Regions from separate parts of the Bradyrhizobium sp. JR4.1 genome, predicted to be linked through region 2. Evidence: riboswitches for the same ligand, from Rfam matches in the RefSeq annotation. Region 2 holds a riboswitch; the other holds the start of a gene.

Region 1 (14,808 bases), 470 kb from region 2:
CGCAGCCCTGATCGGCGGCGCCGTTTTCGCTTCGCTCGACGGCGAGATGACCTTCGCCAAGGTGCCGGAGCGCGTCGAAGGCGCGCTGCGCGGCGCATTCGGCGCAGCCGACCGCGCCGCCACGCTGCACAAGAGCGACCGCCTGCCGCCGCCGAACGAAGCCACGGCCTCGCGCAACATCGTGCGCGTCTCGACCGTCGCCCGCGTCGGCAACCGCGACGTGATGCGGGTGCGTCCCTTCATCCGGATTGCCGGCAATCTGTCGATGACGACGAGCGACCTGTCGGCGAAGATCCCGCCGTTCAACGCCCAGCGCCTTCTCACCGATGTCGGCTCCGATCCGAAGACGGCATCCGAGGATCCGAACAATCCGGAGGCCGTCGAACCCGACGCCGAGGTATCCTTCGTCACCAAGGACCTCTCCCAGGTGCTGCCGAAAGCCAAGATTACCGCAGTGGTGGCGCTGGACGACATCCTGATGCGGGTGCGCGATGCCGCCAACTGGCGCGGCAATGGCGGGGTGCGCTATGCCGCGCTCTCCAATGCTGCGGCCGACGTCTCCGGCGCGACCGCCCCGTCCGAGATCAGAAGCGCCTACGCCACCGAAGTGTCGCCGTCCGATCCCTATGCCGGCTTCGAGACGCGCGTGGTGCCGGAAAACGTCACGCTGCTGCCGAAGACCAAGGAACAGATCACCGGCGGCAATCCCAACGGTGAACGCGTCCACGTGGTCAAGAAGGGCGACAGCGTCGCCGGCGTGCTGCGCGATCTCGGCGCCACGGCCGAGGAGATCAAGGCGATCACCGCGACGCTCGGTCCGCGCGGCCGAGACGGCGGCGTGAAGGAAGGCGAGAAGCTGCGCATCCTGATGGCGCCCGCAAGCCCCGGCGCCCGTCTGCAGCCCTACCGCGTCGTCATCGCCAACGAGACCATGGTCGAGGCGATCGCGGCGCTGTCCGATCTCGGCAAATACGTCGCCGTCGACGTCTCCAGCATGAATACCGTCGCCGATGCGGCGGCGAACGCCAACAGCGACGACGATGACGACGATGACGGCACGGGCGTGCGGCTCTACCAGAGCATCTACGAGACCGCGATGCGCAACAAAGTGCCGATGCCCGTCATCGACGACATGATCAAGATCTACTCCTACGACGTCGATTTCCAGCGCAAGGTGGCGCCGGGCGATTCATTCGACGTGTTCTACGCCGGCGAAGACGAAGGCGTGACCGCGAGCGAAAAGAACGACGTGCTGTTCGCTTCGCTCACGCTCGGCGGCGAAACCAAGAAATACTACCGCTACCAGAGCCCCGACGACGGCGTCGTCGACTACTATGACGAGACCGGCAAGAGCGCGAAGAAGTTCCTGGTGCGCAAGCCGGTCAACAACGCCATCATGCGCTCCGGCTTCGGCGGCCGCCGTCACCCCATCCTCGGCTTTGTGAAGATGCACACCGGCGTCGACTGGGCCACCTCCTACGGCACGCCGATCTTCGCCTCCGGCAACGGCGTGATCGAGAAGGCCGGCCCCGAGGGCGGCTACGGCAAATACATCCGCATCAAGCACAACAACGGCTACGAGACCGCCTATGGCCATATGTCGGCCTTCGCCAAGGGCATGGAGCCCGGCAAGAAGGTGCGGCAGGGCCAGGTGATCGGCTTCGTCGGTTCGACCGGCGCGTCGACCGGCCCGCACGTCCACTACGAAATCCTGGTCAACGGCCGCTTCGTCGATCCGCTGCGTGTGAAATTGCCGCGCGGCCGCTCACTGGAAGGCCCGATGCTGGCCGGCTTCGAGAAGGAGCGCGACCGGCTCGACGGCATGATGAGCGGCCGCGCCGGCGCCATCGCCCGGATGTCGGACGCAACCGGCGGACCGTTGCAGGTCACCAACCGGTAAAGCCGGCGAACCGGCCGAGATCGGCCGGTCATCTTCAAACACGATCCGGATTTGACGTCGATGCGCGAGGCCCGCTTGGCGCCATCACAACGTCAAGTTTCGTTTGCCAAAGCGGCGTGGGGAGCGAATACTTTCCAAAAAACAGGAGGTCTCGCCATGAAGAACAGGCTCGCCTGCGCAGCCTTCGTCGCTGCGATTGTCTCCGCCACCAGCGTTTCGGCCGAAAACTGGGAGGTCACCCGGCTCGTCCCCGGCTCGGCGTTCCACGGCGTGCACGGGCTTGCGATCGACAAGGCCGGCCATCTGTTTGCCGGCAGCGTCGCGGGCGCGGCGCTCTACGAGGTCGACATCGCCGGCGGTACCGCCAAGGTTGCAATCCCCGCCCCGATCGGAATGGCCGACGACATCGCATTCGCCCCCGACGGCACCATGGCCTGGACCGGATTTCTGGCCGGCGATCTTTATTCGCGCAAGGGCGACGGCCCGATCACGAAGCTCGCTTCCGGCCTTCCCGGCATCAACTCGCTCGCCTTCCGCAAGGACGGCAGGCTCTACGCCACCACCGTCTTTCTCGGTGACACGCTCTATGAGATCGACGTCGAGGGCGTCAAACCGCCGCGCCAGATCATGGAGAAGATGGGCGGCCTCAACGGCTTCGAGTTCGGTCCCGACGACAAGCTCTACGGTCCGCTCTGGTTCAAGGGACAGGTCGCAAAGGTCGACGTTGACAAGGCCGATCTGACCGTCGTCGCGGACGGCTTCAAGGTCCCGGCCGCGGTGAACTTCGATTCCAAGGGCAATCTCTGGGTGGTCGACACCGCGCTCGGCCAGCTCGTTCAGGTCGATCCCAAGTCGGGCACCAAGACCATGGTCGCGCAGTTGAAGCCGTCGCTGGACAATCTCGCGATCGACGGCAAGGACCGGATCTACGTCTCCAACATGGCCGACAACGGCATCCAGGAGGTCGATCCGGCGACCGGCCAGGCGCGGCAGGTCATCATCGGCAAGCTCGCCTTGCCCGGCGGCATCGGCGTCACGTCAGAGAACAGCAAGGACACGATCCACGTCGCCGACGTGTTCGCCTATCGCACAGTGGACGGTGCTACTGGCGAGGTCACCGAGAAGGCCCGCATGCACGCCGCCGGCGTCACGCTCGAATACCCGATGAGCGCAACGGCGAAGGGCAACGACGTGGTCCTGTCGAGCTGGTTCACCGGCACGGTGCAGGTGATCGACGGCAAGACCGGCGCCACCCGCGACATGCTGCATGGCTTCAAGGCGCCGCACGACGCGATCGTGCTCGCGGACGGCAGCATTCTGGTGGCCGAGCTCGGCACCAAATCGCTGGTCCGCGTCAGCGGCGAGCACGGCAAGGACCGCACCACACTGATCGGCGGCCTCGAGGGCCCGGTCGGGCTCGTCGCGGGATCGCGTGGCGAGGTTTATGTCACCGAAGCCTTTTCCGGCGTCGTCTCGATGATCGAGAGCAACGGCGAAAAGACGGTGGTCGCCAAGGACCTGAAAATGCCCGAAGGGATCGCACGCGCCGGCGACGGCAAGCTGATCGTGGCGGAGGTCGGCGCCAAGCGATTGATCGAGATCGCACCTGAGAGCGGCACGGTCACCGAGATCGCGGCCAATCTCCCGATCGGCCTGGTGGGCGCGCCCGGAGGACTGCCAACGCATATTCCGACGGGCGTCGGCATCGGGGAATCCGGCACGATCTATTTCTCGTCTGACATCGAGAACGCGATCTACAAGGTCACGAAGAAATAAGTCCCCGCGCTCAAAAATGTGGATTGGATTGCATATGCCGGTAGGGCCCCACCGTAAAGATTGCACGACCTAGACAAACCACACTCCGGCTGCAGCAAAATCGTCAATAACCCACAAAGAAACCGCCCCGGAGAGATTGAACTCTCCGGGGCGGCTTGTTGCTTCAGGCTTCGAATGCCGGCGCTCAGTTCAACTTCCGCTTCGACACCGGCGCCTCGAACTGGGTGATCTCCGCGGTCTGCGGCGCCTTGCCGTTGAAGGTCAGCACGTTGCCTTCGGACGAGATCGCAACGCTGTCACCGTCCTTGACGTCGCCGGCCAGGATCATCTCGGCGAGCGGATCCTGGACGTGACGCTGGATCACGCGCTTGAGCGGCCGTGCGCCGTAGGCGGGATCCCAGCCCTTGGCGGCGAGCCAGTCGCGGCCCGCGGCGTCGAGCGTCAGCACGATCTTGCGATCTGTCAAAAGCTTTTGCAGCCGCGCGAACTGGATCTCGACGATCCGGCCCATCTCGCTTCTCTGCAAGCGATGGAACAGGATGATCTCGTCGACGCGATTGAGGAATTCGGGGCGGAAATGTCCCCGCACCATTCCCATCACCTGCTCGCGCACGGCCGAGGTGTCCTCGCCCTCCGGCTGGTTCACCAGAAACTCCGAACCAAGGTTCGAGGTCATGATGATCAGTGTGTTGCGGAAATCGACGGTGCGGCCCTGGCCGTCGGTGAGGCGGCCGTCGTCGAGCACCTGCAACAGGACGTTGAAGACGTCGGGATGCGCCTTCTCGATCTCGTCGAACAGCACGACCTGATAGGGCCGGCGCCGCACCGCTTCGGTCAGCGCACCGCCCTCGTCATAGCCGACATAGCCCGGAGGCGCGCCGATCAACCGCGAGACCGAGTGCTTCTCCATGTATTCGGACATGTCGAGGCGGACCATCGCGGTCTCGTCGTTGAACAGATATTCGGCGAGCGCTTTCGTCAGCTCGGTCTTGCCGACGCCGGTGGGTCCCAGGAACATGAACGAGCCGGTCGGCCGGTTCGGGTCCTGCAGCCCCGCGCGCGAGCGGCGCACGGCGGTCGCGACCGCACGTACGGCCTCGGCTTGGCCGACGACGCGCTTGCCGAGCGAGTCCTCCATCCGCAGCAGTTTGTCCTTCTCGCCTTCCAGCATCTTGTCGACGGGCACGCCGGTCCAGCGCGAGACCACCTGCGCGATGTGGTTGGCGGTGACCGCCTCCTCCATCATCTCGCCGGAGTTCTCCTTGGCCTCAATGTCTGCAAGCTGCTTTTCGAGCTCGGGGATCCGGCCATAGGCCAGCTCGCCGGCCTTCTGGAATTCACCGCGCCGTTGTGCGTTGGCAAGTTCGACCCGCAAGCCGTCGAGCTCGGCCTTCAGCTTCTGGGCGTCGGAGAGCTTGTTCTTCTCCGCGCTCCAGCGTGCGGTGAGCGCCGCGGACTTCTCCTCGAGGTCGGCGAGCTCTTTCTCCAGCGTCTGCAGGCGGCTCTTCGAACCGGCATCGCTCTCTTTCTTCAATGCTTCCTGTTCGATCTTCAGCCGGATGATCTCCCGATCCATCGAATCCAGCTCTTCCGGCTTGGAATCGACCTGCATCTTGAGCCGCGCGGCCGCCTCGTCCATGAGGTCGATGGCCTTGTCCGGCAGGAAGCGGTCGGTGATGTAGCGGTTGGACAGCGTGGTGGCGGCGACCAGCGCGGAATCGGTGATCCGCACGCCATGGTGCTGCTCGTACTTGTCCTTCAGCCCGCGCAGAATCGAGATCGTATCCTCCACCGAGGGCTCGCTGACGAAGATTGGCTGGAAACGCCGCGCCAACGCCGCGTCCTTTTCGACGTGCTTCTGGTACTCGTCGAGCGTGGTCGCGCCGATGCAGTGCAGCTCGCCGCGGGCGAGCGCAGGCTTGAGCAGGTTGGACGCGTCCATCGCGCCGTCGCCCTTGCCGGCGCCGATCAGCGTGTGCATCTCGTCGATGAACAGGACGAAATTGCCCTCGCTCCCGGTCACCTCCTGCAGCACGGCCTTCAGCCGCTCCTCGAACTCGCCGCGATATTTTGCACCTGCAATCAGCGAGCCGAGGTCGAGCGACAGCAGCTTCTTGTCCTTCAGGCTCTCCGGCACGTCGCCGTTGACGATGCGCAGCGCCAGGCCCTCGGCGATGGCGGTCTTGCCGACGCCGGGTTCGCCGATCAGGACGGGATTGTTCTTGGTCCGGCGCGACAGCACCTGGATCGTGCGGCGGATCTCCTCGTCGCGGCCGATGACCGGATCGAGCTTGCCGTCGCGCGCCGCCTGGGTGAGGTCGCGGGCATATTTCTTCAGCGCGTCATAGGCGTTCTCGGCCGTGGCGGAGTCCGCGGTCCGGCCCTTGCGCAGCGCTTCGATCGCCGCGTTGAGGTTCTGCGGGGTGACACCGCCCTTGGCCAGGATCGCACCCGCCTCGCCGGTCTTCTCCAGCGCGAGGCCGAGCAGCAGCCGCTCGACCGTGACAAAGCTGTCGCCGGCCTTCTCGCCGGCCTTTTCGGCGGCGTCGAAGGTGCGGGCGAGCTCGGGCGCCAGATAGATCTGGCCGGCTCCGCCGCCAGAGACCTTCGGCACCTTGTTCAGGGCGTCCTCGGTCGCCTTCAGGATTGCGCGGGAATTGCCGCCGGCGCGGTCGATCAGGCCGGCAGCGAGGCCTTCATTGTCGTCCAGCAGCACTTTCAGGACGTGCAGGGTCGAAAACTGCTGGTGCCCTTCGCGCACCGCAAGCGACTGCGCAGACTGGACGAAGCCCCTGGAGCGTTCGGTATATTTCTCGATGTTCATATCTTCTCTGTCCCTCGGCCTGCCCCTGGAGCCCTCTAAGGCACTCCAAACGACATCTTCATTGGGTTTCCGATGACCGCATTGACGTTTCTCAACCGGCAACGGTCGTTATCAGCCGGCGCTGGCGCCGGCCTGACCCAGATGTGGGAAGCGAGGCCTCGGACCGGAAGAGGCGAGTTCACAATTTCGTGCGCGGATCCGCCCGCTTGGCGCCGCTGGGCCGAATCCCCTAAGTAGCGGCATGACACCGAGCGCAATGACAGCCAACCAGACCGCCGAGATCACCGGCCTCTACCGCTATCCGATCAAGGGTCTGACGCCGGAGCCCCTGCCCCGCGTCTCCCTGCAGACCGGCCAGACACTGCCCGCCGACCGCCGCTATGCCATCGAGAACGGCCCCAGCGGCTTCGATCCGGAAGAGCCGCAGTGGAAGCCGAAGATCCAGTTCCTGATGCTGGCGCGCAATGAGCGGCTGGCTTCGCTCGACAGCCAGTTCGAGGACGCGACCCATCGCCTGACCATCCGCAAGGATGGCCAGATCGTCGCCGTCGGCGATCTCGAGACCGCCGCCGGGCGTGCCGCGATCGAGGACTATTTCAGCCAGAACTTTCAGCCGGAGTTGAAGGGCCCGCCCAAGGTCCTGTCCGGCCGCGACCACAGCTTTTCCGACGTCGCCCGCAAGGTCGTGTCCATCATCAATCTCGACAGCGTCCGCGCACTCGAGACCATGCTCGGCGGCGCCGCCGTCCACCCGCTGCGCTTCCGCGCCAATCTCTACGTGAAGGGCTGGCCGGCCTGGTCCGAGCTCGACCTCGTCGGCCAGACGCTGGCGATCGGACAGGCCCGGCTGAACGTGGTCAAGCGCATCAAGCGCTGCCCGGCCACCAATGTCGATCCTCAGACCGCCAGGCGCGATCTCGAAATCCCGGCCACGCTCTCGAGCAATCTCGGCCACATGGACTGCGGCATCTATGCCGAGGTGATCGCCGACGGCGACATCGGCGTGGGCGACGCGGTTGCGGTGGAACAGCCGAAGCTGGTGTGACGGGGCGCTTTCTCGGCAAACTCCGTCATTGCGAGGAGCGAAGCGACGAAGCAATCCAGACTGTCTCCGCGAGGGATTCTGGATTGCTTCGCTGCGCTCGCAATGACGCGCCTCAATTCGGCATCACATAGGCATAGATCCGGCCGCGCGAGATCGGCGCTTCGCGGACGCGGTTGCCGTTGTTGCCGGAGATCATGATCGGATTGCCCTGCGCATCGACGCCGGTGATGATGCCGACATGACCGCCCCGGCCGCCGCGCGACATGACCGCGATGGCGCCGACCTGAGGACCGGAGACACGCGTGCCGTAATGCGCGAACGAGTTCGCCATGTCGGAGCCGGTGCCACGGTGACCGGTCTTTTCAAGCACCATGTTCATGAAGCGCGCGCACCACAGGCTGCCGCGGCCGGTCGGATTGCCGCCGACATAGCGGCGTGCCTCGGACACGAGGCCCGACCCGCCACCGAAGCCGCCGCTGCTCGTCGCGGTATTGGCCACGCCGCCAACATTCGCGTTAGTGGCCATCCCACCGCCACGCCTCATGGTTCGACGGCTGGCGCGCGTGGTCATCCCACCGCTATCGCTGGTAACCATTCCAGCGTTGCCGCTCATGGCCATTCCACCGCCGCCGCTCATAGCCATTCCACCGCTGCCGCTCATGGCGATGCCGCCGCTATTGGCGTTCGGGTCATAGCTGGCGAAGGTGTTGCCGAAGCCGCTCGCCTGCAATTGCGCCGCGCCGCGCTCGAAGCGCGAACTGCGTGCATGCCGGTAATGATGATATCTGCTGGCGTGATGCGCGTAAGCGTGCCGCTCTGCGCTATGACCATGAGATCGTGCTGACGCCGGAGAGGTGAAGGCGGCGACCGCCGCGAAGAAAACAGCCAGCGCGACGACACAGCGCGACAGGCGAGACGCAAACAACTCGAACATTCTTCATCCTTCGTTGACACCCCCACTTCCCAATCGGCCCGTGCGGTGGCCGACATCCGCGGGCTGTATCAATATCCTGATGTGGCGAGAACAAGACGCGGTCGCGGAGATTTTGGACGATGATTAAGATGATTAATAAGTGTTAGGTTCGTATGCGCTAACCGCAGGACGGCATTCCAATGTCGCAGCCACCTCTGGGAGAAAACCGGATGCCTCACGCCCTCACGAAGGACAATTGCCGGCTCTATTTCGAACAAGCAGGCACGGGCACGCCAATTATTTTTCTGCACGAATTCGCCGCCGACTACACCAATTGGGAGCCGCAGATGCGCTACTTCTCGCGCGGCCATCGCTGCATCACCTATTCCGCGCGCGGCTACACGCCATCGGACGTGCCTGATGGCGAGGTCTACGGCTACACGCATTTCTACACCGATGCGCTCGCGGTGCTCGATCATCTGAAGATCGATCGCGCGCACTTCGTCGGCCTCTCGATGGGCGCCTATTCATCGCTCCAGATCGGGCTCAACGCGCCCCAACGTGCCCTGTCGATGACGCTCGCCGGCGTCGGCTCAGGCTCGGAGATCGAGAACCTCGACGCCTGGCGCCAGCAGTGCCGCGCCAACGCGGAGCAATTCGAGATGCTCGGCTCGGCCGAAGTCGCAAAGGTCACGCGCGAGGCGCCGAGCCGGATTCCCTTCCTGGTGAAGGACCCGCGCGGCCACGCCGATTTCTACGCCGCCCTGGCGCGGCACGACGCCAAGGGATCGGCGCGCACGATGCGCGGCTTCCAGGCCGGCCGTCCCTCGATCTTTACGATGACAGACGCGATCAGAGCCGCCACGACGCCGGCACTCATCATCTGCGGCGACGAGGACGATCCGTGCGTCGGCGCAAGCCTGTTCCTGAAGAAGCACCTGCCTGCGGCAGGGCTCGCCATGTTTCCGAAGTCCGGCCACGTGCTCAATCTCGAAGAGCCCGCGCTGTTCAACGAAACGGTGGAACGGTTCGTCACGCTGGTGGAAGCGGGAAGATGGCCGGCGCGCGATGCGCGGTCGTTGCCGGCGCATTAGCGCGAAGGCGTCGCCACACACTCCGTCGCGTAGTCCGGAGGGAGCGAAAGCGTAATCCGGGGCCTTCGCCTCCGCGGATAGAATCCCGGATTGCGCTACGCTTCATCCGGGCTACGGGAATCTTACTTCCTGCCGCCTCGCGTCAGAAGAAACACGCCCTGCTCGCCGAACAGATTCCACACCCACCAGGGCATCCGCAGCCGCAGCGGGCGGCCGTAGAGGTCGAGCGCCTCGGCACGTTCCATCTTGACGTCGATCGCGTCGCAGAGCTCGACGAAATCCTTGATGGTGCAGAAATGGATGTTGGCGGTGTCATACCAGCTTGCCGGCAGATTCTCCGTGCGCGGCATGTGGCCGCCGATCAGGAGCTGGAGCCGCATCTTCCAGAAGCCGAAATTCGGGAACGACACGATGGCGCGGCGGCCGATGCGCAGCAAATTCTCCAGCACCACCTTCGGCTGCCGGGTCGCCTGCAACGTCTGCGACAGGATCACGTAGTCGAAGGCGTCATCGGGATAATTCACGAGATCGGTGTCGGCATCGCCCTGCACCACCGCAAGACCCTTGGCGACGCAGCGGTTGACGCCCTCGCGTGACAGCTCGATGCCGCGGCCGTCGATGCCGCGGGTCTCCAGCAGCTGGAGCAGGTCGCCCTCGCCACAGCCGACGTCCAGCACCTTCGAGCCCGGCTTGACCATCTCGGCGACCAGCACATGGTCGGCGCGAAAATCACCGGGCTGCCCGGTCGCAAGGCCGCCCAGCGGCAACGCTTCCTGTACAGACATGGCTAGCCGTCCTTGTTAAGCAGTCTTGGCAGTGAGCCCGCGCGCCTTGCCTGCCGACTGCAGGAAGGCACGGGCAATGTCGAAGAACTCGGGCACGTCGAGCAGGAACGCGTCGTGACCGCGATCGGTCTCGATCTCGGCGAAGGACACCCGCGCGCTCGACGCATTCAGGGCGTGCACCAGCGCGCGCGATTCCGAGGTCGGGAACAGCCAGTCGCTGGTGAAAGAAACCACGCAGAAGCGGGTCTGGATTCCCGCGAACGCCTTCGCCAGCACGCCGCCATGGTCGCCGGCGATGTCGAAATAATCCATCGCGCGGGTCAGATAGAGATAGGAGTTGGCGTCGAAGCGCTCGACAAAGGACGAGCCCTGGTAGCGCAGATAGGACTCGACCTGGAAGTCGGCGTCGAACGAGAAGGTCGGCAGCTCGCGGTCCTGCATGCGCCGGCCGAATTTTCGATGCAGCGCGGCGTCCGAAAGATAGGTGATGTGCGCCGCCATCCTAGCGACAGCGAGCCCGCGATGCGGATGGATGCCGTGATCGGCATAGCCGCCTTGGTGCCAGTCGGGATCGGCCATCACCGCCTGACGGCCAAGCTCGTGGAACGCGATGTTCTGCGCCGAATGTCGTGTCGAGCAGGCAATCGCCAGCGCGGAGAATACCCGGGTCGGATACGCCGCAGTCCATTGCAGCACCTGCATGCCGCCCATCGAGCCGCCGACGACTGCGAACAGCGTGTCGATGCCGAGCCGGTCGATCAGCATCGCCTGCGCGCGCACCATGTCGGGGATGGTGATGACGGGGAAATCGAGGCCCCAAACCTTGCCCGTCGCGGGATTGATCGAAGCCGGACCGGTCGAGCCCATGCAGCCGCCGATCACGTTGGAGCAGATGATAAAATACTCGCTGGGATCGAGCGGTCGGCCGGGGCCGACCAAGGTCTCCCACCAGCCGGGCTTGCCGGTGACAGGGTGCACATTGGCGACGTGCTGGTCGCCGGTCAGCGCATGGCAGATCAGGATCGCATTGGAGCGATCGGCATTGAGCTCGCCGTAGGTTTGGTAGGCGATCTGGAACGGGCTGAGATCGACACCGCAATCGAGCTGCAGCGGCTGCTCCGTGCCGAACTGCGCAACCTGCGAGCTCGGACGATCCACCTCGTGCGACCGCTCGTCGGCAGTGATCGCGGGACTGGGAATTGACTGGACGCCAACCATCTGACCATCGACCTCGTTTGCGATCGTAGAAGTGACCGCATTGACATCAGGCCATGAAAAACCCGGCCTGAACGATAGGTTCGGCCGGGATCGAAAGCGTCCCCGGCCTGTTTAGCGAGTTTTTTAACGTGGCTGCAAGCCGGCCGGCTCAAATGACCACGGAACGGATAAAAACTACCGTCTTGGACGGTTTTCGTCAAGTCGCGGCCCGGATCGACCAAATTCGCCTGTCGCGCCGCCGGCGGAAAGGGCCCGATTTCCCTTTGCATTTCTCTTTGCTTTCGCAGCCCCGACTGCCTAATCAGGATATCCATCACAGCGGTGACGGCTCGACTGAGCCGCATTGGAACGCCTCTCAACAGCACCTGTCAGACATGTCCCAACGTCCGCCCGCGCCACCATCGCTCCAGGAATTGCGCAAGGAGATCGACGCGATCGACGAGGGCATGCATCGCCTGCTGATGCAACGCGGCGACATCATCGACCGCCTGATCCAGGTGAAGCAGACCCAGGAGGTCGGCTCGGCGTTCCGCCCGGCACGCGAGGCCTCCATGATGCGCGACCTCGTGCAGCGTCATCGCGGCATCCTGCCGCTCGACACGGTCGAGAGCATCTGGCGCGTCATCATCGCGACGTTCACCTATGTCCAGGCGCCGTTCTCGGTACACGCCGACATCTCGGCGAGCGAGCCCGCCATGCGCGATTCCGCGCGATTCCATTTCGGCTTCACCGTGCCCTACGTCGCGCATTTCAGCGCGCAGGCGGCGGTCGAGGCCGTCGCGAAATCCAAGGGCGACCTTGCGCTGGTCTCGGCAACCTCGAGCCGCACGCCGTGGTGGCTGTCGCTGGAAGAAGCCGGCGCGCCAAAGATCATCGCGCGGCTGCCCTTTGTCGAGCGCGCCGACCATCCGGCGGCGTTGCCGGTGTTCGCGGTCTCGCGCGTCGCCGACAGCGCCCTGGTGACGGAGGTCGAGACCTTCAGCGTACGCGTGTCAGGGTGGAACGCCGAAGTTGCGCGCGTCCTGTCGCCGCTCGCCGAGATCGTGGCGGTGCCCGACACCGCCTTCGACGGCGCCGCGCTGCTGGTCTCGGTCACCGCGACGAGCAGCCTCGACAAAATCAAGGCTGCCCTGATCGAAGCGGGGGCCTCGGTGCGCTCCACGGCCCTCGTCGGCAGCCACGCAACGCGCTATACGGTGCCCCCGACCGGGCCGAAATCGTAAGTCGCGAACTGCTTAAGCCACTCCGGAGTTGAAGATGTCCCGCCCAGTGCCGAATCCCGGCATTCTCGATATTGCGCCCTATACGCCCGGCAAGACTCCGGTGGCGGAGCCCGGTCGCAAGGTGTTCAAGCTCTCGGCCAACGAGACGCCGTTCGGGCCCTCGCCGAAGGCGATCGAGGCGTTCAAGAACGTGGCGGATCACCTGGAAGACTATCCGGAAGGGACCTCGCGCGTGCTGCGCGAAGCGATCGGGCGCACCTTCGGGCTCGACCCCAACCGCATCATCTGCGGCGCCGGCTCGGACGAGATCCTCAATCTGCTCGCCCACACCTATCTCAGCCATGGCGACGAGGCGATCTCGACCACGCACGGCTTCCTGGTCTACCCGATCGCAACCATGGCGGTCGGCGCCAGGAACGTCGTCGCGGCGGAGAAGAACCTCACCGCGGATGTAGACGCCATCCTGAAAGCCGTCACGCCGCGCACAAAACTGGTCTGGCTCGCCAACCCCAACAACCCGACCGGCACCTATCTGCCGTTCGACGAGGTCAAGCGCCTGCGCGCCGGCCTGCCCTCGCACGTGCTGCTGGTGCTGGACGCAGCCTATTGCGACTACGTCTCGCGCAACGATTACGAGATGGGGATCGAGCTGGTGGCGACCACCGAGAACACGGTCGTGACCCACACGTTCTCCAAGATCCATGGTCTTGCGGCGCTGCGGATCGGCTGGATGTTCGGCCCCGAACACATCATCGACGCGGTCAACCGCATCCGCGGTCCCTTCAACGTGTCGACGCCGGCGATGTACGCTGCCGTTGCCGCGATCGAGGACACCGCGCATCAGGCGATGTCGAAGCAGTTCACCGAGACCTGGCGCAACTGGCTGACCGAAGAGATCGGCAAGCTCGGCCTGAAGGTGACGCCGAGCGTCGCCAATTTCGTGCTGATCCACTTCCCGACCGAGGGCAAGACCTCGGATGCAGCCGACGCCTTCCTCACCAAGCGCGGGCTGGTGCTGCGCGGCTTGAAGAACTACGGCCTGCCGCATTCGTTGCGCATGACCATCGGCACCGAGGAGGCCAACCGCCTCGTCGTCGAGGGCCTGCGCGACTTCATGGCCGGAACATGAGCGCGACCCCGCACTTCCAGCGCGTCGCGCTGATCGGCTTCGGCTTGATCGGCGGCTCGATCGCGCGCGCTGCGAAGCTCCAGGGCTTGGCTGGCGAGATCGTCACCACCGCGCGCTCGGAGAAGACGCGCGCACGCGTGATGGAGCTCGGCATTGTCGATCAGGTCGTGGCGACCAATGCGGAAGCGGTGAAGGATGCCGATCTCGTCATCCTCTGCATTCCCGTCGGCGCCTGCGGGCCGGTGGCGCAGGAAATCGCCGCCTATCTCAAGCCCGGCGCGATCATCTCCGACGTCGGCTCGGTCAAGGGCGCCATCGTCAGGGATATGGCGCCGCATCTGCCGAAAGGCATCCATTTCGTGCCGGCGCATCCCGTCGCAGGCACCGAGCATTCGGGTCCCGATTCGGGCTTCGCCGAGCTCTTCATCAACCGCTGGTGCATCCTCACCCCACCGGAGGGCGTCGATGCGGCTGCCACCGATCGCCTGCGTGCGTTCTGGGCGGCGATGGGTGCCAAGGTCGAAATCATGACGCCGGATCATCATGATCTCGTGCTCGCGATCACCAGCCATCTGCCGCATCTGATCGCCTACACCATCGTCGGCACCGCCGACGAACTGGCGCAGGTGACGGAGTCCGAGGTCATCAAGTTCTCCGCCGGCGGCTTTCGCGATTTCACCCGCATCGCCGCCTCCGATCCGACGATGTGGCGCGACGTCTTCCTCGCCAACAAGGAAGCCGTGCTGGAGATGCTCGGCACCTTCACCGAGGATCTGGCAAAGCTCACCCGCGCGATCCGCCGCGGCGACGGCGAGGCGCTGTTCGACCACTTCACCCGCACCCGCGCCATCCGCCGCGGCATTGTCGAGATCGGCCAGGATTCGGCGGCGCCCGACTTCGG
Region 2 (14,808 bases):
CGTCGCGCGCCATCGCCACCGATCCCTGCACCACGCCAGCGGCGTCCCGCACCAGCGCGAAGGTCATCTCGATGTAGAGCTTGCGTCCGTCCTTGTGCAGCGCGCGGGTCAGTGTCGGTTTGCCCGCAAGCTTCATCGCGCCGCTGGCAAGCGCGGCCTCGAAGCCTTTCCAGTGCGCGGCACGCAGATGTTCGGGAATGATGAGGTCGAGATTCTGACCCAGCGCTTCGTCCGCGGAGAATCCGAACAGTGCGGACGATGCGCGATTCCACCGCATGATCGTGCCGGAGCGATCCGAATAGATCAGCGCGTCTGCGACGTCGTCGAGGATTTTTGCGTCGAGTTCGGATTGATCTGTCATTTCGCCACCTCGGACGTAGCCCGGATTCGCTTCTTATCCTGACACAGATTCGGTGTCATCGCCCGACTTGATCGGGCGATCCAGTATTCCAGAGGCGGATGTGATCGAACCGATAGGCTGCGGCGTACTGGATGCCCCGGTCAAGCCGGGGCATGACAGCGGAAGGTGAGCCTATCCCTACACCCGGAAATGCTTGCTCAGCTTCAGCCCCTGGGCCTGGTAATTTGAGCCGATGCGCTGGCCGTACATGGCGTCGGGGCGCGCCAGCATCTTTTCATAGACGAGGCGGCCGACGATCTGGCCGTGCTCGAGGATGAACGGCACCTCGCGCGAGCGCACTTCGAGCACGGCGCGCGACCCCAACCCGCCGGCGCCGGCATAGCCGAAGCCGGGATCGAAGAATCCGGCATAATGCACGCGGAACTCGCCGACCAGCGGATCGAACGGCACCATCTCCGCGGCGTAATCGGGCGGCACCTGCACCGCCTCTTTCGACGCCAGGATATAGAACTCGCCGGGATCGAGGATGAGACTGCCGTCGGGACGGGCCGAGATCGGCTCCCAGAACTCCTCGACGGAATAGCCGGCGCGGCGATCGACGTCGATCACGCCGGTGTGGCGCTTGGCGCGGTAGCCGACGAAGCCGCCGCTCTTCTCGCCGGAGAGATCTACGGAGACGGCGACGCCGCCGGTGAGATCGGCATCGTCGATATCGACGAGACGTTCGGTCGCGTGCAGCGCCTCGAGGTCGTCGATGTTGAGGATGGCATCGCCGGTGCGGAAGCGTACCTGACTCAGGCGCGAGCCCTCGCTGACCAGCACCGGGAACGTCTTGGGGCTGATCTCGGCATAGAGCGGGCCGTGATAGCCGGCACCGATCATGTCGAAGCGGCGGGTGCCGTCGGCGATCACGCGGGTGAAGACGTCGAGCCGGCCGGTCGAGCTCTTCGGGTTGGCGGCCGCGACGATCTCCGGCGGCAACGCGAGGCTTTCGAGCAGCGGCACGATGTAGACGCAGTTGGTCTCCAGCACCGCGCCGTCGGCGAGACTGAACTCGTGCAGCTTCAATTCGTCGATGCGCTCGGCAACGGTGGCGCCGGGACCAGGCAGGAAGCTGGCGCGAACGCGATAGGCGATATCGCCGAGACGCAAATCGAGGCTCGCCGGCTGGATCTGGCTTTCGACGAAGTCGTAAGCGGGCAGGATGAGACCGCCCTCCGCCATCGCCGCGATCATGCGGTCGGGCAGGATACCATTGGCGTCGGCGGCGACCGTGAACGTCAACCCGGGGTCCTCATCAGGGATCAAACACATCCCGACATGCGGGAAATATGAGCGTTTTACGGCTATCCGATGGACGTCTTGACGGAAAGGGCATTGCGGAATATGAGCATGACTTATCCCGTGGTGATTTGAGCCGGCCGGCTTGCAGCCACGTTAAATAAGTCGCTAAACAGGCCGGGGACCTCTGTGATCCCGGCCCGTGGAAATATTCCAGGCCGGTTTTTTTGTGGCCATTTTCGATGGTCACTTCAGGAGGTCCTATGTCGAAGTCCCCGGCGCCAACCGCGCAATACCGTCCCGAAACTCGCCTGGTTCATTCCGGCACCCTGCGCTCGCAATATGGCGAGACCTCGGAGTCGCTGTTCCTGACCCAGGGCTACGTCTACAACAGCGCCGAGGAGTGCGAGGCGCGGTTCAAGGGCGAGGACCCCGGCTTCATCTATTCACGCTACTCCAATCCGACCATCGCGATGTTCGAGCGCCGCATGATCGAGCTCGAAGGCGCCGAAGCGGCACGTTCCGCCGCGACCGGCATGGCCGCGGTGACGACGGCGATCCTGGCGCCGCTGAAGGCCGGCGATCACGTCGTGGCCTCGCGCGCGCTGTTCGGCTCGTGTCTCTACGTCGTGCAGGATTTGCTGCCGCGCTACGGCATCGAGACCACGCTGGTCGACGGCCTCGATCTTGACCAGTGGCAGCGCGCCATGAAGCCGAACACCAAGACGTTTTTCCTGGAGAGCCCGACCAATCCGACGCTCGACGTGCTCGACATTCCCGGCATTGCCGAGATCGCGCACAGCGGCGGCGCGCGGCTCGTCGTCGACAACGTGTTCGCCACGCCGATCTGGCAGAGCCCGCTCGCGCTCGGCGCCGACGTCGTGGTCTATTCCGCGACCAAGCACATCGACGGCCAGGGCCGCTGTCTCGGCGGCATCATCCTGTCCTCGGAGGCGTTCATCGCCGAGCACATCCACAATTTCATGCGCCAGACCGGCCCGTCGATCTCGCCGTTCAACGCCTGGGTGCTGCTCAAGGGCCTGGAGACGCTCGCCGTGCGCGTGCGCGCGCAGACCGAGACGGCCGCGCGCATCGCGGACGTGCTGGCGAGCCATCCGAAGATTTCGCGGCTGGTGTTTCCCGGCCGCGCCGATCATCCGCAGGCGGCATTGGTGAAGAAGCAGATGCGCGGCGGCTCGACGCTGGTCGGCCTCGAGGTCAAGGGCGGCAAGCAGGCGGCGTTCCGCGTGCTCAACGAGCTCAAGCTTGCCAAGATCTCGAACAATCTCGGCGACGCCAAGAGCCTCGTCACGCACCCCGCCACCACGACGCATCAGCGCCTCAAGCCGGAGGACCGCGCCGCGCTCGGCATCAGCGAGGGATTCATCCGCTTCTCGGCGGGGCTGGAGCACGCGGATGATCTAATCGAGGATCTGACCGCGGCGCTGGAGAAGGCGTAGCCACACACTCGGAATCGTAGGGTGGGCAAAGCGAAGCGTGCCCACCCTTCACGATCGCGGTGCCGATAGATGGTGGGCACGGCGCGCGAAGAGCGCGCCTTTGCCCACCCTACGGCACCAAGCTACATCGGCCGGTACGTCCGCACGTCCGCGGGCACGTTCACGCCGAGCTTGATCTGGCCGACGGAGCGGATGATGTCGTCGCCGAGGAGCTGGGCGAAGCAGGCGTAGCCCCAATCGTTCATGTGCAGGCCGTCGGCGATCACAAAGCTCTCGACCGGAAGCGATTGCTTCTCGTGCCAGTCGCGCATCACCTCGAAGCGCGGGAAGATGCCGACGTGACGGAGCTCAGCGACCTTGCCGAGCAGCTTCACCATCTTGCCGGCGCTCTCGGCGCGCTGGTTGACGGCTGGCGAATACTGCGGATCGACCAGCACGACGTCGGTGCCGCCGGCAGCCTGGATGCGGCTGATGCCGTCCTCGACGAGCTTGGCGGTATCGCCGGGATCGAGATTGCGCAGCACCGCATTGGTGCCGACCTGCCAGATCACCAGATCCGGATGCACGTCGATCACCTCCTTCTGAAGGCGCTTCATCATCTCGGGCGCGTCCTCGCCGCCGACGCCGGCATTGACGACGGTGATGTCGGCTGTCGGATAGTGCCGGTGCAGCTGCGCGGCAAGACGATTGGGATAGTTGAACTCCGGCGAGCTCGCACCGAATCCCGCGGTCGAGGACGAGCCGAATGCGACGATGACGACGGGCTGGCCGGCGACGAGCTTGCCCGCGACATGCGGCAGCGAGCCCATCGCCTTAGCGCCGCCCTTCGGCGACAGGCAGGGCACGCGGCTGAAGACGTCGCCGGCGGATTTCGCGACCTGCTTCACCTTGTCGATGGCGCGCGCCGTGATGCCGCGCTGGTCGGGGGACGTCGCTGCGACGGTCGTCTGGGACGGTGAAGCGGGAGCCGGATTAGCCGACTGCTGCGGGGCCGGCGTTGCCTGCGCGCCCTGCGTCTGCGCGTGCGATTGCCAGGCCGGACTCAGCAACAGCAGCACCGCTGCTGCAGGCGCAGCCAGCCATGCCGTCAGGCAAAAAGGGCGGAGAGAACTCATTAACGCTAGACCTCAATTTTGCTGCTGGGCCGGCTCCAGATGCGCAGCGTCGATCACGAACTGTGCCAACGCCCGGCCAAGGCAATCATGGACCTGCTTCGCCAGCTCAGGCCCGCGCGACGGGCTGAACAGGTCGAACTGCCCCTGGTCATTCCACTGCCGCATGATCGCGAAACGATCGAACAGCGGAATATCGTGCTCCTGCGCCACCACCCGCATATTGTCGAGGTATGGCGGCACCGAGATCATGGTTTCGGTACGCGGACTGTACTGCAAGTTCATCAAGACGACGTCAGCCCCTGCCTTTTGCAGCGCAACAACCCCTCCGGTCACTGCGCCGCGAAAATCATCGGGATCGATGGCTCGGATAGCATCGACAGTCCCGGTCTGCCAGATAACCAAAGTAGGTGCTTTTGCTTCCATCAGCTTAACGAAACTGGCGGCCGCCTCCTCGGCCGTTTTCTTGCTCTGTATTTCTACGGAGACGTGGACTATCTCGGACGGCGACAGCTTGTCCTTCAGAATGGCCTGCATCCGCGCCGGATAAGAGGCGTCCTCGGAAGCCGGAATTGTGGTCGAGCGACTGCCGATGACCAGGATTTCGAGCGGCTTGCCGGCCTTCACGGCATCGGCGACCTTGGGAAGCTGGCTTTCGCTGGTGAGCAGATAGGACGGCACTTCACAGGCTGCGGGCGCGGCTGAAGCAGCCGGCGCAGCATCGTCCGCGCGCGCCGGAGGCGCGGCGAGACCACCGCACAGCAGGATCAGGCTCAGGAAAACCTTCGCCTTCATCAGCCCCCTCCCGCCATATCGGCGCTGCCGACGGCGCTTTTGGTTTTCGAACCGCTCTTGTCAGCCACCCGCTTGTACCACGAAATCAGCCAGGCCATGGCCCACATGATCAGAATTCCGGAGAGACTAATTAGCGCATGCATGACCGGGCCGCCCGAGACCTCGGCCAGGATGAAATGGCCGGCAAAGGCGAGGAAGACGCCGAGACAGAATATCTCCAGGGAATGCGAGCCGCACAGGATCAGCGGCCGCAGCCATGGCGATTTCAGGCCCGGCCAGTCCCGCGGCAGGACGCGTACGGTGAGCGCGGCCAGCGCCAGGAAATGCGTGAAGCGCAGCACGTCCAGGTCGGCCTTGTCGATCGGATACATCCACTGCTCGAGCCGCTTCGGCATGAAATGGGAGAGCTGCGGCACATACCAGGTCAGCGTCACGTAGAATGCCGCGACCAGATAGGCGATCGCGATCCACATCGTCACCCGCGAAGCCAGAATGCGCGACATGCGTCGCGCACCCCCGAGCGCGCACCATGCCCCGAACACGAACAGCAATTGCCAGGCGAAGGGATTGAAGGCCCAGAAGCCGTTCGGATAGGCGGACAGATAGAGGTCGTATTCCCAGGTCACCGCGTAGAGCGCGACCGAGAGGCCGAGCGTCACGTCGGGGCGCCATTTCATCAGCCACAGGATCAAGGGCAGCGCCAGCATCAGCACGATATAGAGCGGCAGCACGTCCATGTTGACCGGACGGAAGCGCAGCAGCAGCGCCTGCACGATCGTCACGTCGGGCTGCTTGAGGAAATCCATGATGCCCATCTCTTCGGTGTAGAGCGGGTTCTCGAACCTGGTCGCGACGTAGGAGATTTCGGCAAGGAAGATCGTGAACAGGAAGACGTGGGCGACATAGATCTGCCAGACGCGCCGCAGGATGCGCGCGGTGGCGACGACAATGCCGGACTCCAGCATCGCCCGACCGTACACGAAGGCGGCGGTATAGCCGGAGATGAAGATGAAGATCTCGGTGGCGTCGCTGAAGCCGTAATTGCGGATCGTGAACCAGGTCAGAAGGCTCGGCGGCAAATGGTCGATGAAGATCAGCCACAGCGCAAGGCCGCGGAACAGGTCGAGCCGGAGTTCGCGCTCCCCGATGGCGGGCAGCGAAATGGCCGGCGCGGCCGCGCGCCGCTTTGCCCCCGCGGACTTGACCTCCACAGGTTTAGCGGTTCCCGCGATCGTCGATCCCGTCACTTGGTCGGCAATAGTCATCGGGGGCCTAAAAACCCTTCCGCAAATCGCGACGTGGCAAGGAGTGTACCGGTCCGGCCGTCATCTCGCAAAGCCACCGGATCACATGCAAGTACGTTTGGACCTACACTTGGACGTGTACTTCCCTGCGAATTCAGGCGGGACGATGTCGCCAAGGCCGCCTCCGGCGTTTGGTTCCCGGGCGGTTTTCGGTATGATGGCAATCATGTACCGCGCCGTGACCCGCCAGATCGAAGTGACCGTCGAGCCGAACTTTGTTCCGGAGCAGTCGTCGGCCGACCGCTCCCGTTATTTCTGGGCCTACACCATCGTCATCACCAATTCCGGCGATGAGACCGTGCAGCTCAAGACGCGGCACTGGATCATCACCGATGCCACCGGCCGGCAGCAGGAGGTGAAAGGCGAGGGCGTCGTCGGCGAGCAGCCGACGCTCGCGCCCGGCGAACGCTTCGAATACACCTCCGGCGTGCCGCTCACGACCGCCTCGGGCTTCATGACCGGCCGCTACCAGATGGTCAGCGCAAGCGGCGAACGCTTCGAGATCGACGTGCCGACGTTCTCGCTGGACAGCCCGGATAACAAGCGGGTGTTGAACTAGCGCTGGAAATGGTGGGCACGCTTCGCTTTGCCCACCCTACGGCACCGCGCTACGCGTCCTCGACGCCCGCCTCATCCGGTGTGAACTCGTACACCGAGCTGCAGAACTCGCAGGTCACGACGACCTTGTCGTCCTTGACCATTGCGGCACGGTCGTCGGACGAAAAGCTCTTCAGCATCGATGCCACCGCATCGCGCGAGCAGGAGCATTGCGCCTTCAAGGGCAGCGGATTGAACACGCGCACGCCGCGTTCGTGGAAGAGACGGTAGAGCAACCGCTCGCCGGACAGCTCGGGATCGATCAGCTCGACGTCTTCGACGGTTTCGATCAGCGAGCGCGCCTCGACCCAGGCATCGTCTTCAGCGACGGCATGGACCTCGACGCCCTCGGGCGCATCGCCGGGATGCAGATCGGCCTGCCGCGCGCGCTCGGGCGCCTTCGGCAGGAACTGCATCAGCATGCCGCCGGCACGCCAGCGATGCTTGCCGCCGTCGTTCGAACGCCACTCCTCGCCCACGGCGAGACGCACGCGTGTCGGGATCTGCTCGGAGCGCAGGAAATATTCGTGAGCGGCGTCTTCGAGGCTGCCGCCGTCGAGCGCGACCAGGCCCTGGTAGCGGCTCATGTCGGGGCCCTGGTCGATGGTCATGGCCAGATGACCGTGGCCCAGCAGCGCGCCGGAAGTCTTGCCGGAATCCTGGACTTCGCCGAGGCGCGCGGCATCATAGCGCGCATAGGCGCGCAGGCGATCCGGCGCCTGATAGTCCACGACCAGGAACGACACAGGACCGTCGGTCTGGGCCTGGAGGATGAAGCGGCCTTCGAACTTCAGCGACGAGCCGAGCAGCGTGGTCAGCACGATGGCCTCGCCGAGCAGCTTGCCGACCGGCGCCGGATAATCGTGCTTGGTCAGGATCTCGTCGAGCGCCGGACCAAGCCGCACCAGGCGACCGCGCACGTCGAGCGCGTCGACCTCGTAGGGCAGCACGGCGTCATCGATGGGAACCGCGGATGGCGCGCGAACCGGGCCTTCGGGCCCGGTTTTCATGTCAGGGGATTGGGAAACCATGGCGCTTTATCTGGGGTCGGAAGGCGAAATTGGAAGGGGGCGGCTGCATCCGGAATGCAGAACGGATCGTACGCAAGCACGGCAAACTCGGTGTCGTCCTGGCGAAAGCCAGGACGACGATCCAAAGCTACTTCACCGGCCCGCGTTACTTCACCGCGTCGAAGCACCAGGCCAGAATGCCCTTCTGCGCGTGCAGGCGGTTTTCGGCCTCGTCGAATACGACGGATTGCGGACCGTCGATCACCTCGTCGGTGACCTCCTCGCCGCGATGGGCGGGCAGGCAGTGCATGAACAGCGCATCGGGCTTGGCCAGCGACATCAGCTGGGCATTGACCTGATAGGGCTTGAGCACGTTGTGGCGGTGCTCGCCTTCCTTGTCGCCCATCGACACCCAGGTGTCGGTCACGACACAATCGGCGCCGCGCACGGCAGCTTCGGCATCCGTGCCGAGCATGATCGGCGCGCCGGTCGCCTTGATGAAGTCGCGCATCGCCTTTTTCGGTGCGAGCTCCGGGGGCGTCGCGACATTGAGCTGGAACTTGAAGCGCTCGGCGGCGTGCGCCCAGGACGCCAGCACGTTATTGTCGTCGCCGGTCCAGGCCACCGTCTTGCCCTCGATCGGGCCGCGATGTTCCTCGTAGGTCATGAGGTCGGCCATGACCTGGCAGGGATGCGAGCGCCGCGTCAGGCCGTTGATGACGGGCACGGTGGCGTTTGCCGCAAGCTCCAGCAGCGCATCGTGATTGAGGATGCGGATCATGATGGCGTCGACATAGCGCGACAGCACGCGCGCGGTGTCGGCGATGGTCTCGCCGCGACCGAGCTGCATCTCGGCGCCTGTGAGCATGATGGGCTCGCCGCCGAGCTGGCGCATGGCGACATCGAACGACACCCGCGTCCGCGTCGAGGGGCGCTCGAAGATCATCGCCAGCGTCTTGCCTTCGAGCGGCCTGACCGGCTGATGCGCCTTCTGCTTCGCCTTCATCGCGGAGGACGCGGCCAGCATGCGCTTGAGCTCCGACAGCGGCAGCTCGTTGATATCGAGGAAGTGCTTCGGTGTTTTCTTGGGCGTTTTATCGGGCGACGTGCTCATCAGCTTGCCGCCCGCTTGTTGCCAGACAACGCCGCGCAGGCGCGCTCGAGCCGCCCGACGCTGTCCTCGATCTCGGCTTCGGTGACGATCAAAGGCGGCAGGAAACGCACGACATTGTCGCCGGCACCGACGGTGAGCAGTTTTTGGTCGCGCAAGGCGGCAACGAGATCGCCGGAGGGCACCACGGCCTTGATGCCGATCAGGAGGCCCTCGCCGCGCACTTCGCTGACGACATCGCCATGACGGTCGATCACGGAAGCGAGCTTCTGCTTGAGCAGCAGCGACATCCTCTGCACGTGGTCGAAGAAGCCGGGCTTGAGCATGACGTCGAGCACGGCATTCGCCGCCGCGATCGCGAGCGGATTGCCGCCGAAGGTCGAGCCGTGCGAGCCCGGCGTCATGCCGGACGCCGCTTCCGCGGTCGCAAGGCAGGCGCCGATCGGGAAGCCGCCGCCGAGCGCCTTGGCCAGCGACATCACGTCGGGTTCGACGCCAAGGCGGCGGTACGCGAATAGATCGCCGGTGCGGCCCATGCCGGTCTGCACCTCGTCGAAGGCGAGCAACAGGCCGCGCTCGTCGCAGAGCTGGCGCAACGCCCTCAGGAAGGCGGGCGTTGCCGAACGCACACCGCCCTCGCCCTGGATCGGCTCGATCAGGATGCCGGCGGTCTGCGGACCGATCGCCTTTTTCACTGCCTCGAGATCGCCATGCGCAACCTGGTCGAAGCCCTCCATGGGTGGGCCGAAACCTTCGAGATATTTTGCCGAACCCGTCGCGGCCAGCGTCGCCAGCGTGCGGCCATGGAAGGCGCCTTCGAAGGTGATCATGCGATAGCGGTCTGGATGGCCCTTCGCGGCGTGATAGCGGCGCACGACCTTGATCACGCATTCCAGCGCTTCGGCGCCGGAATTGCAGAAGAACACGAAGTCCGCGAAACTTTCATTGCACAGGCGCGCGGCAAGCTTTTCGCCGTCCGGGCTCTGGAACAGGTTCGACATGTGCCAGAGCTTCGTGGCCTGTTCCTGCAACGCCGCGACCAGCGCCGGATGGGCATGGCCGAGCGCATTCACCGCCACCCCGGAGGTGAAATCGAGATAGCGCTCGCCATTGGTCGCGATCAGCCAGCAGCCTTCGCCACGCTCGAAACCGAGGTCGGACCTGGCGAAAACGGGGAGCAAATGCGGCGCTGCGCTGTTAGTCATGACGGTCACTTGAATGTTGCGGACGGTGTGAGCGTGCATTACGCAACGCACCATCGACCGGCCCGGAAAACGAAACGTGCCGCCTCTTGAGGGCGGCACGTGCGACTATCTTAGGCCTGGTGAAACGGGTGTCAATGCCGCCCGGAAAGCCTCGCGAAACGCTGAATCCGTAGTCTTGCGGTGCCGATTTTGCGGGATTTAGCCACGGAACATGTGGAAGCGAGTCGGCGGACTCTTGCGCGGGAGTCACGCCATATTGTAGCGTTTGGATTGTCAGATACGACATCTCGTGCAGTGGTTCTGATCTTTAAGTCCTTATGTACCGGCGTAAACGTTCGGGCGTTCAAGACGCGCCCGGCGAGCCTTAAGGGATTCTGGCGGCACGGGTTTTTGAAGGCTTAGGCATTCGCTGCGAGGCCCCAGGATGGCTGGCGCGCAGCGAGGGAAAGGGTGCAATGACGGTTTTGACCTGGTCCGATGATCGCGTCGAGCAGCTGAAAAAGCTCTGGGAGGCCGGACTTTCGGCCAGCCAGATCGCGGCGGAGCTCGGCAATGTGACCCGCAATGCCGTGATCGGCAAAGTGCACAGGCTCGGCCTCTCGGGCCGCGCCAAGAGCCCATCATCGGCAGCGCCCCGGCCGCGCAAGGCGCGCCCCGCGCAGCACATGATGCGGGTGAGCCGCCCGATCTCGCGCGGCAACACCGCGCTGGCGCAGGCCTTCGAGGTCGAGGCTGAGCCGGATCCGGTCACCTACGACAACGTGGTGCCGATGAGCCAGCGGCTGTCGCTGCTCGAATTGAACGAGGCGACCTGCCACTGGCCGGTCGGCGATCCCTCGAGCCCGGACTTCTTCTTCTGCGGTGGACGGGCGCTGTCCGGCCTGCCCTATTGCGCCCAGCACTCGCGTGTTGCGTACCAGCCGGCGTCGGATCGGCGCCGCGCACCGGTGAAGCCGGGTCCGCGGTAATCACGGCAAGTCGTCGCGCAAAGACAGTTCAATAATTTCAGTGTCGTCCTGGCGAAAGCCAGGACCCATACTCCGAGCACGAAGTAGTCGTGCGAAAGGGGTAACTCGGAGTCTTCGCCAAACCACTCCCTGTGGTTATGGGTCCCGGATCAGCGCTCGCTTGTCCGGGACGACATCGGAGAATGCAGGGACAGCTCGCCAACAAACAAGCCTGCAACCCTACACCTGCTCCGCCTTCGCAAACCGATCATCCAGCGCGTAGCCGGCGCCGCGGACGGTGCGGATCGGGTCTTGCTCGCGGCCGAGATTGAGCAGCTTGCGCAGGCGGCCGATATGCACGTCGACGGTACGCTCGTCGATATAGATGTCGCGGCCCCAGACGCTGTCGAGCAGTTGCTCGCGCGAGAACACCCGGCCCGGGTGCTCCAGGAAGAACTCCAGCAGGCGATATTCGGTCGGACCGAGATCGATCGGCCGGCCTGAGCGCGCCACGCGGCGCTTGTCACGGTCGAGCTCGATGTCGCCAAAAGCAAGCACGGTGGCGAGCCGCTCGGGGCTCGCGCGCCGCAGCAGGCCCTTCACGCGCGCCAGCAGCTCCGGCACCGAGAACGGCTTGACGATGTAATCGTCGGCGCCGGTCGCAAGACCCCGCACCCGCTCGCTCTCCTCGCCGCGCGCGGTGAGCATGATGATCGGGAGCTGCTTGGTCTCGGGACGGGTGCGAAGCCGCCGGCACAGTTCGATGCCCGACAGGCCCGGCAGCATCCAGTCGAGCACGATCAGATCGGGGATGTGCTCCTTGAGGCGGGTGTCGGCGTCGTCGCCGCGCATCACCGTCTCGACGTCATAGCCGTCGCCTTCGAGGTTGTAGCGGAGAAGCTCGGTCAGGGCTTCCTCGTCCTCAACCACCATAATGCGTGCGCCCATCGGGTCGTCGCTCCCTTAAGTCTTCAGGTGTTCGGTACCGTGTTGGCGAAGGTCGTCATGTCGCCCTTCGGCCGCTTGTCGGTGATCGCCTGGCCCTCGATCATGTAGAACACGGTCTCGGCGATGTTGGTGGCGTGGTCGCCGATCCGCTCGATGTTCTTGGCGCAGAACATCAGGTGAATACAGAACGAGATGTTGCGCGGATCCTCCATCATGTAGGTGAGGAGCTCGCGGAACAACGAGGTGCAGATGGCGTCGACTTCCTCGTCGCCCTTCCACACCGCCATCGCCGCCGGCAAATCATGCGCGGCATAGGCGTCCAGCACCGACTTGACCTGCTGCTGCACGAGGTCGGTCATGTGCTCGAGGCCGCGGAACAGCTTGAGCGGATGGAAGTCCGTTTCCAGCGCCGCGACGCGCTTGCCCATGTTCTTGGCGAGGTCGCCGATGCGCTCGAGATCAGTCGCGACGCGCATGGCGCCGACGATCTCGCGCAGATCGACCGCCATCGGCTGGCGGCGGGCGATGGTGAGCACCGCACGCTCCTCGATGCGCTTCTGCAGCGCGTCGAGCTCGGTGTCGATGGCAACGACGCGCTGGCCGAGCGGGACGTCGCGGCGGATCAGCGCGTCGACGGACTCGACGATCATGCGCTCGGCGATGCCGCCCATCTCGGCGACCAGGCGGGTGAGTTCCTGGAGGTCGGTGTCGAAAGCCTTTGCGGTATGTTCGGAAGCCATGTCGCGTCTCCTCAGCCGAACCGGCCGGTGATGTAATCCTGCGTGCGCCGGTCGGTCGGCGACGTGAAGATCTTGCTGGTGTCGTCGAACTCGATCAGCTCGCCGAGATACATGAAGGCGGTCTTGTCGGAGACGCGCGCCGCCTGCTGCATGTTGTGGGTGACGATCGCGATCGTGTAATCCTCGGACAGCTCCTGGATCAGCTCCTCGACCTTGGCGGTCGAGATCGGGTCGAGCGCCGAACAGGGTTCGTCGAACAGGATCACCTCGGGCCGCACCGCGACGGTGCGGGCGATGCAGAGGCGCTGCTGCTGGCCGCCGGAGAGCGACAGGCCGGAGGCGTTGAGCTTGTCCTTGACCTCGTTCCACAGCGCGCCGCCGCGCAGCGCCTTCTCGACGCGGCCGTCCATTTCGGACTTCGAGATCTTCTCATACAGGCGGATGCCGAACGCGATGTTCTCGTAGATCGTCATCGGGAACGGCGTCGGCTTCTGGAACACCATGCCGACGCGGGCGCGCAGCAAATTGAGGTCCAGCTTGCCGTCGAGGATGTTGGTCTGGTCGAGCATCAGCTGACCAGTGGCGCGCTGGCCGGGATAGAGGTCGTACATCCGGTTGAAGATGCGCAGCAGGGTCGACTTGCCGCAGCCCGACGGACCGATGAACGCCGTGACGCGATTGGCGCCCAGCGTCAGGTTGATGTTCTTCAGCGCGTGGTGCTCGCCGTAATAGAAGTTCAGGTTGCGCACGGTCACCTTCGGGGGCGCCTCCGGCAGCACCGGCGCGTGGGGCAGCCCACCGGCCGCGCTCATCGATACGGAAAGATCACTCATTTTGCGGTCCTCTCGGCGCCAAGGATGCGCGCGCCAATATTAAGGGCAAGAACGGTCAGGGTGATGAGCAGCGCCCCGCTCCAGGCCAATTGCTTCCAATAGGCATAGGGGCTCTGCACGAAGTTGTTGATGGTGACAGGCAGGTTCGCCATCGTCTTATTCAGGCCGAGGCTGAAGAACTGGTTCGACAGCGCGGTGAACAGCAGCGGCGCAGTTTCACCGGCGACGCGAGCGGTTGCGAGCAGCACGCCGGTGATGAGGCCGGAGCGCGCGGCGCGATAAGCGATCCGCTTGATCACCAGCGAACGCGGCAGGCCGAGCGCCGAGGCCGCCTCGCGCAGCGCGTTCGGCACCAGCAGCAGCATGTCCTCGGTCGTGCGCAGCACCACCGGGATCACGATGACCGCGAGCGCGAGCGAGCCTGCGATCGCCGAGAAGCCGCGCATCGGCACCACCACCGCGCCGTAGATGAACAGGCCGATGATGATCGAGGGCGCCGAGAGCAGGATGTCGTTGATGAAGCGGATCACCGAGGTCAGCCGGTCATTGCGGCCGTATTCGGCGAGATAGGTGCCGGCGAACATGCCGAGCGGCGCGCCGATGCCGACGCCGATCACGGTCATGATCAGCGAGCCGACGATGGCGTTGAGCAGGCCGCCCTCGTTCGATCCGGGAGGCGGCGTGTTCTCGGTGAACAGCTGGACATTGAGTCCCGCCAGTCCATTGTAGAGCAGCGTGATCAGGATCAGCGCGAGCCAGGTGACGCCGAAGGCCGTTGCGGCGATGCAGAGCCCGCGAACGACGATGTCCTTGCGGCGGCGGCGTGAATAGATCGGATTCATGGCGCTAGTTCCCCGCCTTCTTTTCCAGCCGCATCAGCATCAGCCGCGCCGCTGCAAGCACGAAGAAGGTCAGCACGAACAGCAGGAGACCGAGCAGGATCAGGCCGGACTGGTGCAGGCCGTCGCTCTCGGCGAACTCGGATGCGATCGCCGCCGAGATCGTGGTGCCCGGCGCGAAGATCGACGACGAGATCCGGAACGAGTTGCCGATGATGAAGGTCACCGCCATGGTCTCGCCGAGCGCCCGGCCGAGCGCCAGCAT

Evidence for each region. Region 2 has a riboswitch for S-adenosylmethionine ahead of ABIB90_RS02765 (O-succinylhomoserine sulfhydrylase). Riboswitches for the same ligand answer to the same signal wherever they lie in the genome.
Region 1: it holds a riboswitch for S-adenosylmethionine, as region 2 does, so the genes downstream of both, metX (homoserine O-acetyltransferase MetX) here and ABIB90_RS02765 (O-succinylhomoserine sulfhydrylase) in region 2, are expected to answer to the same signal.

Annotation. Positions count from the first base shown of each region.
Region 1 is NZ_JBEPRY010000001.1:75,452-90,259, forward strand. Features, by position in the region: gene ABIB90_RS00390 (M23 family metallopeptidase) at 1-1,900, shown strand, start outside; gene ABIB90_RS00395 (NHL repeat-containing protein) at 2,057-3,676, shown strand; gene clpB (ATP-dependent chaperone ClpB) at 3,861-6,500, opposite strand; gene ABIB90_RS00405 (MOSC domain-containing protein) at 6,757-7,545, shown strand; gene ABIB90_RS00410 (TIGR02594 family protein) at 7,658-8,479, opposite strand; gene ABIB90_RS00415 (alpha/beta fold hydrolase) at 8,689-9,552, shown strand; gene metW (methionine biosynthesis protein MetW) at 9,675-10,337, opposite strand; gene metX (homoserine O-acetyltransferase MetX) at 10,353-11,555, opposite strand; SAM riboswitch at 11,646-11,725, opposite strand; gene ABIB90_RS00430 (chorismate mutase) at 11,930-12,778, shown strand; gene hisC (histidinol-phosphate transaminase) at 12,813-13,907, shown strand; gene ABIB90_RS00440 (prephenate/arogenate dehydrogenase family protein) at 13,904-14,808, shown strand, end outside.
Region 2 is NZ_JBEPRY010000001.1:545,096-559,903, forward strand. Features, by position in the region: gene ABIB90_RS02755 (PAS domain-containing protein) at 1-361, opposite strand, end outside; gene ABIB90_RS02760 (2'-deoxycytidine 5'-triphosphate deaminase) at 539-1,675, opposite strand; SAM riboswitch at 1,756-1,835, shown strand; gene ABIB90_RS02765 (O-succinylhomoserine sulfhydrylase) at 1,906-3,102, shown strand; gene ABIB90_RS02770 (SGNH/GDSL hydrolase family protein) at 3,225-4,217, opposite strand; gene ABIB90_RS02775 (SGNH/GDSL hydrolase family protein) at 4,230-5,009, opposite strand; gene ABIB90_RS02780 (OpgC domain-containing protein) at 5,009-6,274, opposite strand; gene apaG (Co2+/Mg2+ efflux facilitator ApaG/CorD) at 6,468-6,872, shown strand; gene ABIB90_RS02790 (Hsp33 family molecular chaperone) at 6,922-7,941, opposite strand; gene argF (ornithine carbamoyltransferase) at 8,087-9,034, opposite strand; gene ABIB90_RS02800 (aspartate aminotransferase family protein) at 9,034-10,236, opposite strand; gene ABIB90_RS02805 (GcrA family cell cycle regulator) at 10,692-11,204, shown strand; gene phoB (phosphate regulon transcriptional regulator PhoB) at 11,424-12,131, opposite strand; gene phoU (phosphate signaling complex protein PhoU) at 12,155-12,871, opposite strand; gene pstB (phosphate ABC transporter ATP-binding protein PstB) at 12,883-13,704, opposite strand; gene pstA (phosphate ABC transporter permease PstA) at 13,701-14,546, opposite strand; gene pstC (phosphate ABC transporter permease subunit PstC) at 14,551-14,808, opposite strand, start outside.